One region of the Iodobacter fluviatilis genome, then DNA from elsewhere that is predicted to be linked to it. Evidence: predicted binding sites of a transcription regulator. Region 1 holds the regulator's gene; the other holds the start of a gene.

Region 1 (4,659 bases):
TACTGCCAACCCGGATCTGAATGCAGTAGCTGCTTTTCATCCGCGTCATCATAGAAACGTCCATGCCGCCAAACTTAGCACGCTACTTATAGAAGGATGCGGCATGCGTGCCGTACTCGCGGCAAAGATTGAGGACGGCTGAGCTAGATTCGGCCTGCTTTAAAATCGCCATAATCTGGCTATCAGAAAACCTGCTGCTTTCATGTAGATGCTCCTCAAACACTGCGAGAAAACTCTACTTAAAAATGAGCTGGTTTTGTGGGGGAGGGGGATTATCAACCGCTTGCTTGGGCAATAAAGGGGAGGTAAAACAACATGATATTGCAGGGTATATCAGCATCCTGTTTCCTGTTTTTATGTGAAGGGTACGGAGGACGCTACTCTAAAAAGCGTTGTTGCCATGCTAGATAAAGCGCATAAGTGTGCCGCGAATATTCGTCCTTATCTTTAAATTGGCTGGCATGGAGTGGATCAAAAATATGATAATGGGCTACTTTATTTGGGGCGCAAATGATCTGCCATATTTTTTGCAGTAGTGTGGTATTTGGACCCCATTCAAAAGCCTCTTGCGCTTCGTAATGTAAAAAAACAGGTAAGATTGGCACGCCTGTTTCTAATGAAACGGTAAATGCGCCATAAAGAAATTTATCCCATAAACGCCGGCCTTTGCAGCCGCCTTCTGGATAAAGCGCAATTGAATAGCCTGCTTGTACTGCACTGATCATATTTTGCAAGGCCGCTTGCCGAGCGTCTTTTTGCTCACGGCGCACAAATAAAGTCCCCGCCGCCTCAGCAATTCTCCCAACAAACCACCAGTCACGCACTTCGGCTTTGGCCAGATTTCTAACGGGGAAAAAAGCCGGAATGCCAACGTCTTCAAAGACTGAAGGGTGATTGGCGATCAGAATATACTGCCGAGGAAGTGGTGCTTGATGGTGTTGGTGTAATCGCAGCTCGACCCCCAGCGCCCTTACAAAACAACGACACCAGCTCTGAAATAGTTTGGGGTAAAAACCGAGCCAAGCTATAGGCAGGCGGGCTAAGGCCATCATCAAAAGTGTAAAACATAGCAGATCAAGCCCAGCAATGAGAAGACGAAGCCATTTTGCAAGCCAAAGCATGGGAGTTCTCCACTGAGCGATGGTGGTGCTGGGATAAAATGCAAAAATATGGCATAAGTATGTTTATATATAGATCAAAGCTGCTTGCGTACGGCGCTTACAAAAAACGAGCTCAGGGTAAAAAACCTGCCAGTTTGTTTTCTAGCACCCTTGGATTTTCACCATTGGCGATGGCGACTAAGCCTTCAAGTAGCATTTCACGACGTTTTATTTCGGTTTGAATATGTTGTTTTAGCTTGTGAGCAATGGGCAAAAACAACAGGTTGGCCATGGCAACGCCATAAATGGTGGCGACAAAGGCAACGGCAATGCCTGCGCCTAGCTTGGATGGATCGGTTAGGTTTTCCATTACATGAATCAGCCCCATCACCGCGCCAATAATGCCGATAGTAGGGGAGTAGCCACCGGCCGCTTCCCAAATTTTAGCGGCAGAGCGTGCACGATCTTCAAATGAATCGATATCAAGTTCCATTGCGCGGCGAATCACTTCTGGTTCGGCTCCGTCTACAACCATTTGCAGAGCGCGTTTTACAAAAATATCTTTTTCGCTTTGCACATATGCTTCTAAAGCAAGCAAACCTCCACGACGAGCTTGCTGGCTCCAGTTTAATAACACACCCAGTTGTTTTTTAAAATCGTGTTGAGGGGGGATAAACACCCACTTCACCATTTTTACGCCAGCAATAAAGTGATCTTGCCGAGTTTGCAACATGACGGCCCCAAGGGTGCCACCTGTCACAATTAAAAATGCCGTGGCTTGCATCAAGGATGCAACGTGGCCACCTTCTAAAATTTGGCCAAGAATCACAGCGGTTAAACCAAGTAAAACTCCAAAAATACTAATTTTATCCATATGTTTTTATCAACTCGTCCAATCGCCTAATCTGGCCCTTAAGCGGGCAATGGCTTGGCTGTGTAGCTGGCAAACTCGAGACTCGGTTACGCCTAGTACGGCACCAATTTCTTTAAGGTTTAGTTCTTCATCGTAGTACAGAGCCATAACCAGTTTTTCACGTTCGGGTAGCTCGTCGATGCCCCTGATTAAATTTCGCTGAAAATTTGCATCCGCAAGTTGCTGCAGCGGGTTAATTGCATGGTCGGCAGAGTATTGAACGTTGTGGTGGTTTTCATCTTCGTCTTCAATATCTTCGAGGTGCACCAGTTGGTGGCCTCGCGCTTCGCTGAGCATGTTTTGATAGGCTTCTAAATCGAGCTGTAGGTGTTGGGCGACTTCGCTTTCTAGTGGTGCTCTGCCTAGTTTGTGCCCTAGGGCTAACATCGCGGCTTCAATTTCGCGCATATGCTTACGGGCGTGGCGGGGCATCCAATCGGAGCTTCTTAATTCATCAAGCATGGCGCCACGAATGCGTTGTGAGGCAAAAGTTTCAAACAGTACGCCCGCATTTGGATCAAAGTTTTTTGCCGCTTCCATCAAGCCCATCATACCCACTTGAATCAAATCATCGACTTCTACACTCGCAGGCAAACGGCTCACCATATGATAGGCGATCCGTTTGACCAAGGGCGCATGCCGAGAGACATAATCCTCGTCTTGGCTTGCCTGAGTCTGACGATAAAGGGAGAGTGCGCGTGGCGCTGCCATTTGTTTCTACTATGAGGAGGCTTAAATCAGTTTAGCCGACCGTCTAAGAAGTTGGGAGCGAAATCAGTTTGCGTTCTAATTGTTTAAGGGTATTAGCGAGCGCTTGATCTAATCCTGCAGCTATATCGTTAGCACTCATTCCAGATAAGGGCTCACTTGCCGTAAGAATAGTGTCGAGTATAACAGGGGATTTCGCTGAGCTTAAGCGTATGTGCAGTTTTGCAACGGCGAGAGGCTGGGCTTGTAAATCGGTATGTAGCGTGAGTAATTCACCCTTGAGTTGGTAATCTGCGGTTTGCTTTGAATATAAGGGCAGCACTTCGCGAAATAAGCCACTGCTTTTTAACCAAGTTTGCGTATGAGTGGTGATAAGCCCTGTGGGGGAGGAGAGCCATTCACGGTAAGGATCTTTGACAAAGCGTTGGGTGCTTTCGCGGTAAAAAAAATTACGCTCGCCAAACGGGGCTTGGGCGCTAAAGGCATTTATTTGTAGTGTGCCTTTAAATTGCACCGCATGGCTAGGCCCGCTGCGCTCAATCACGGGTAAGTACGTTTCTTTGCTAGGGGTCGTGGTGCCGCAGGCGGCGATCAAAGCACTACAAAGTAAAATAATTAGGCGTTTCATAGGTATGCGGCCATTTTAGAGTTATTTTTTTATGGTAAGAGGTCGACGCTTTTTACTGCGGAACATCCGTTATTTATTTGGTAAAACATAAGGCGCAGGTGGTTTGCCAAGCAGTAGCCCAGTTGGATTAGCCCTTGCTGCTTCACTCATCACGCGTAAGTCTTCACTGATTTGTTGCATATTATTTAGTGTGCTATCTAAGCCGCCTTCATGTTGCTCTAGTAGTTTATCTAGGCGGCTAAAGCTACTTTCCATTTTCTGTAAGCTACCAACCAGATGTGGGTTTTCTAGCAGGGCGCGTGCCTGCTTGGCACTGGCGGCTAGATCGCTTGGGGCGCTGGCCCATGCCGGATCGGTCAGAAGCGTTTGTAAGGCTTGATTGCTGCTACGGGCTTCGTGCATAAGGCCACTGGCTTCGCTGCTGAGCTCAGAAAAGGGGATCTTTTCTAACTTTTCTGTAATCAACAGCATTTTTTGTGCGAGCGCTTGCAAAGGAATGTCATTCATCTTGCTATTCGCTGTGCTTAATACCTGATTTAAATTACTGATTAAGCCTTCAATATCTAGTTTTTGTAGGCGTATAGCAAGATTTTGGGTGGAGTTAACGAGTTGCGCCATCGTGCTTCTAGTCGATGGAATATACAGATGCTTAGGCTGCCATTGCATGGTAAGGCTGGGATTGCGTTCTAAATCTTGATAGTCAATTTCTAGGTAGCTGGTGCCCGTTAGGCCCTGAGGATTAAGCCGAACCCGCAGGCCTTTGGCGATTTCTTTATCTAAATAGCTTTGATCAGGAAACGGCATGTTTTTGCCACCAAATAGCTCGGGGCGAAGTTTGGCTTCGATCAGCACATATTGTTGGCGCTCATTGGGGGATAAATCCTGCTGATAGCGTGAATAGGTAAAGCCAATATGGCTGACTTCCCCTACGACCACGCCGCGATATTTTACTTTGGACCCAATATCAATACCCTGCACCGATTCATTAAAATAGCTTTCTAGGGTAATGGTGGAGCGCGTCCAGTGGCCCGCGCCAAAGTAGATGGCGAGAATAAGACATATGCAGAGCGCGGATAGAACAAATAGGCCTAGGCGATAATAGTGCTTTTGAGCGGTCATAATTTGGCCAGATATAAATAATAATTAATACGTATGCCGAGTAAAAAAATCGCTAACCCGTGGGTTGGGATCTGCAGCTAGCGTTTTCGGCGCGCCGATGGCAATCACGCCTTGTGCTTGTTTATCCAGCATGATGGCGCGGTCTGCAATGGTGAAAATACTGGCTAGCTCGTGGGTGACCACAATAAAAG
Region 2 (4,659 bases), 340 kb from region 1:
AGCAGAAGTGGCTGAGAAAAATTCGGGGCAATGCTTGCAAAGGTGTACAAAACACCCTGCAAACAAAATCTATCTAAAGGCCCGTATTTAAAGCGGATTAAGGATAGCTATATAGACGCCAGCGCAGCTCATTTTCTTGTGCTGTGCTTAATTTAGGCTCGGAGTACGTCATGCCACTACTCGTTATAGGCGCTGCTGACGAGCGTGTCAGAACCGTGGCAGGTAAGGTTTCAACGTGCGGCTGTGGCCTAGCCTGCACGGTTGGCCCTGACTTACTGCTGACGGTAGAATGAACAACCTTAGCAGGGGCGGGATGCGCTGATACGCGGCGGCCATTGCGGCCAAAGCGATAAGGGGAGGCCTCTACAGCTGTCATCGTTAATAAAATAGTGGCTACAATTGTTAGCCTAAGGATCTTCATCGGGATTCCTTCATACTAAAACGCACATAATCTCCCACCTCTGGGGTGATGCTGCCGTTTTCTAAAACTGCAATAGCAAACAAAGGCTGTACTTGGGTAATGGTCACCGCGCTGACCAATTCTTCTGGCATACCTAAGGACATACTGCTATCCCCATTTACCGCTGCCACCACTTGATTGGTGCTTTTTACGCGGAACAACTGTAATTTATCACCCTTAGCCAATCTAGCCGTGCTACCTGCATCAAGAAAGACGCGGTTTTTTTCGACTCGGCTAATTCTGGCGGCAAACGCTTGGCAGGCTAAAGCATCATCCACACCTGCCACAATTTTGCCCAATTGCTGCTCAACCATCTGGCCAAAATCAGTGTCATAAAAACGCCGTGATCCAAACACATAATCGCTGCCTTGCATCACCTCGCCTGTGACCGAATCCGTAAAGCGCTGCTGTTTTAATAAGGCACCACTGGCACCATCAAACACATATAGATCAGCCTCAAACCGTCGAGATGAAGGCTTTACTTTCAGCCCAAGAGGAGCGATGCTTGGCAAGCTACTAGAAAGCTGCAGCATAGGAATGCTAGGACTAATCCTGCGCTCGCCGTTTTTTATATCATTCCCCCAAGCAAAGCTATAGCGCTCGCCATAAGGGCCAATATCCCGCACAACGCCCCCCACTACAAACTGAGTGCCATAGCGGCGGGCTAGCTCTCTCACTCGCTCAGGTTGCAATATGGGGTCATAAAAACCTGGCTGCAAATTAAAAGCCGCTTCATTGACCGTGCGCAGAGGCAGGTAATGATCAGAAGCTGCCAACAGCCGGCTCAGCTCTTGCTGCAAGCCATCTTGAAAATGCACAATATCATTTGCATCCGCTGGATTTTGTAGCTGGAAATGCGCCAATAATAGTTTTTTTCTGTAGGCAAAATCTGCCTGTGGGCATTGCGGATAACGCGGCGGGGCTGGCGGCGATAAAGCATGGGCTGCGGCCATGCTTTCTGCTGGAGTTGCGGTAACTGCGCTGGCGATAGGTACTTTGCTCTGCGTAGCTTCAGGTGCAGGGTCGCTCTCTATCAGTACATGATAAAAACTACCTTCACGCCATTCACGTAGCAATTTATACCGGCTTAGCTCTTGCACCGGCACGACCCGCTGCAGCTCGCTGACTCGGCCTTCCTCAACCAAACTACTGGCTTCTACTTTTGCCCCATTCCACAAAGAAGCCTGCATCAAAGCATCTTGAATCGCCTCCTGCTTAGCCATAGGAATACCGCCTACGCCAATAGCAGATAAGCCTTCAATTTCTGCTGCATAGCTATTACTCAGCAGCAAACAGCTAAGCACACTGGCTTTGATCACTAACGACCTCGCATCATATAGGGATGGTTTGAGCTAGATTCACTAGACAATTTAGACATATCCAGCTCTAAAATTGTTTCATAAGCGCCCTCTGGCAGGGCATTCATCGATACCACGCGTGCGCCACGCAAATAGGCATCAACATAGGTGCGAAAGCTATCGTTTTGCACCGATAAAGCCGCCACCGTACTATTACCCGCCAATCTAAAGCCTTGTACCGTTTCGGCCAAAGCCCGATAAGCATCCAGCTTAGAAGCGCGCATCGACATTAAGCGGCGCTGTGCCCCTGATAAACCTTCAATTTGCGGCGGAGCGCCATAGCCAGCGGCAGACACCACCTGATTACTGCCCTCATCCGCGTAAGCAGTAGCGGCGCAAGCCAGTAATGTCGCAAGCGACAGTAAAATATGTTTAATCCGCATTTTTATCCCACCTTTTAGGCTCAGCCGGTATTTAATCCAAAGCAGCGAATCCAATACCAATAGCGCTTTATTTACTTTTTACCCACCTTATTCTGACGAAAAAACAGGCTCATCTCTGGGTTATCGGCAAGTATCAGGAAAAATAAAGCGCTATTGCACGAAATACCCCATTCAGTGGTAAAAAAGCGAATGCAAGGAAGGACAAGCACTACAACCGCAGCGGCTTACACCGTCACTCAAGCATACTGAATTCTGCTCAAGCCACCTCCAAAGACTATAGCTTACGGAATACCAAATCCCATACGCCGTGGCCCAACTTGATGCCACGGTTTTCAAACTTAGTCAACGGGCGATAATCTGGGCGCTCGGCATAAGTTTCTGCAGTGTTTTGCAATGTTGGCTCATTAGAAAGCACTTCTAGCATCTGGATTGCGTAGTCTTCCCAATCGGTGGCCAAGTGCACATAGCCGCCACTTTTAATGCGTGAGCATAAAAGCTTCACCAAATCTGGCTGAATTAAACGGCGCTTATTGTGGCGTTTTTTATGCCAAGGATCAGGGAAAAAAATATGCGCCCCATAAAGACTATCGGCAGCCAGCATTTTTTCTAGCACTTCTACCGCATCGTGCTGCACGATACGCACGTTTTGTAAGCCCTGTTCACCCAATAGCTTCAGCAAGCTGCCCACGCCTGGCGTGTGAACTTCTACACCAAGGTAATCCGTTTCTGGCTTATTGCTGGCGATCTCCGCCGTGGGGCCCCCCATACCAAAACCAATTTCTAAAATCTTTGGGCCAGTGCGGGCAAAAGCCGTATTCAGATCTAAAACTTCAGCCTGATAAGGGATACAAAATTGCTCACCAAATTCTGCAATGGCCCGCTCTTGGCCGGAAGATAAATGCCCTTGACGCAGCACAAAGCTACGGATACGGCGCATGTAATTTGGGTGTTCCATTTCTCGATTCCTTGCAAACAAAAACGCCGCATCGCGCGGCGTATTTTCTAGTTAGACCTTATTTTATAACAAAACCCAAACATTGAACCACAGAGACAAAGAAACCCAAGATGGCTGTGTTCTCTTCATTTAAGCGACTTGAAAAATAGACGTCAGCTTAATTGGAAAGATTTAGCTCTTTAGCCGTTCAGGATCAAATCCTTTAACTCCGAGCTCAAAGTTTGGGTTTATTTCTTTACTTAGCAGCAATCAAGCCCGAAATCGGTGAGCTTGGGTCTGCCGTATAGAGTTTTCGTGGAATACGACCCGCTAAGAATGCATCACGCCCTGCCATAACGGCTAGCTTCATGGCACGGGCCATGAGGATTGGGTCTTTTGCACCAGCAATCGCGGTGTTCATCAAAATGCCATCGCAGCCTAATTCCATCGCAATCGCCGCATCTGATGCCGTGCCTACACCAGCATCAACCAAGACCGGCACTTTAGCCGACTCAATAATCAACCGCAGATTCCATGGGTTTAAGATGCCCATTCCAGAGCCAATTAAAGAAGCCAAAGGCATAATGGCGCAACAACCGATGTCTTCTAGCTCTTTAGCGGCAATCGGATCATCCGAGGTATAAACCATTACATCAAAACCTTCTTTAACCAATGTTTCAACTGCAATCAAAGTTTCACGCACATTTGGGTAAAGCGTATTGGCGTCACCAAGTACTTCTAGCTTAACCAACTTATGCCCATCTAATAGCTCCCGAGCTAAGCGCAAAGTACGCACGGCATCAGTGGCGTTATAACAGCCAGCGGTGTTAGGCAGGTAGGTGAATTCTGATGGCGGTAAATATTCAAGCAAGGAGGGCTGGCTAGCATCTTGACCAATGTTCACCCGACGAATCGCCACAGTAATAATCTCTGCCCCTGAGGCATCTACCGCTGCACGGGTCTGAGCAAAATCTTGGTATTTTCCTGTGCCCACAATCAAGCGTGATTGATAAGCTTGGCCTGCAATTTGAAATTGATCCGACATATAAGCCCCTTAACTCAGAATATAAACAGGTAGGAGCGAGCTTTACTCTCGCTCATTCAAGCACTAGCCAGAACTTAACCACCACCGACAGCCACCACCATTTCTAAAACATCGCCTTCGCTCAAAAGCGAGGTGGCGTGCTGACTTTTAGGGACAATTTCACCATTTTGCTCGATTGCAATCCGCTTGCCCTTGAGCTCAAGCAAGTCAATTAAATCCAACAGGGAGAGTGGAGCAGTAAATTCGCGGGCTTCGCCGTTAATTGAAATTTGCATGATGTATTTTATTTAAGATATAAAAAAATTAAACGCTTAAGCTCGCATTCTTTGAATTCGATATGCTGAAGGCAATTGGCGTAGATTTTTCATGACCTTGGCTAAGTGCGTGCGATTACTCACCTGCAAGGTAAATTGAATCTGCATATAGCGCTCAGAAAAGCCTTCCGGCTCTTGAGTGGCAACGGCGGTAATATTAGCGTC

What was found. Region 1 encodes FliA, which starts transcription of late flagellar genes. Its sites were predicted from a motif close to GCTAAAGNTNNNNNNNNNNCNGCCGATAAT; they were not measured.
Region 2: C1H71_RS12985 (LPP20 family lipoprotein) is a predicted target of FliA. The motif match lies at 2,321-2,350, and genes of this name have one in related genera.

Annotation. Positions count from the first base shown of each region.
Region 1 covers NZ_CP025781.1:2,590,105-2,594,763, forward strand. Annotated here, with positions in the region: partial or broken gene C1H71_RS21960 (transposase) at 86-223, opposite strand; gene C1H71_RS11560 (lysophospholipid acyltransferase family protein) at 378-1,121, opposite strand; gene C1H71_RS11565 (flagellar motor protein) at 1,234-1,974, opposite strand; gene C1H71_RS11570 (RNA polymerase sigma factor FliA) at 1,984-2,724, opposite strand; gene C1H71_RS11575 (ABC-type transport auxiliary lipoprotein family protein) at 2,768-3,349, opposite strand; gene C1H71_RS11580 (MlaD family protein) at 3,419-4,468, opposite strand; gene C1H71_RS11585 (ABC transporter ATP-binding protein) at 4,493-4,659, opposite strand, start outside.
Region 2 covers NZ_CP025781.1:2,928,285-2,932,943, reverse strand. Annotated here, with positions in the region: gene C1H71_RS12995 (hypothetical protein) at 98-421, opposite strand; gene C1H71_RS12990 (flagella assembly protein FlgT middle domain-containing protein) at 418-1,779, opposite strand; gene C1H71_RS12985 (LPP20 family lipoprotein) at 1,779-2,201, opposite strand; gene trmB (tRNA (guanosine(46)-N7)-methyltransferase TrmB) at 2,476-3,156, opposite strand; gene C1H71_RS12975 (thiazole synthase) at 3,392-4,180, opposite strand; gene thiS (sulfur carrier protein ThiS) at 4,255-4,455, opposite strand; gene C1H71_RS12965 (RelA/SpoT family protein) at 4,492-4,659, opposite strand, start outside.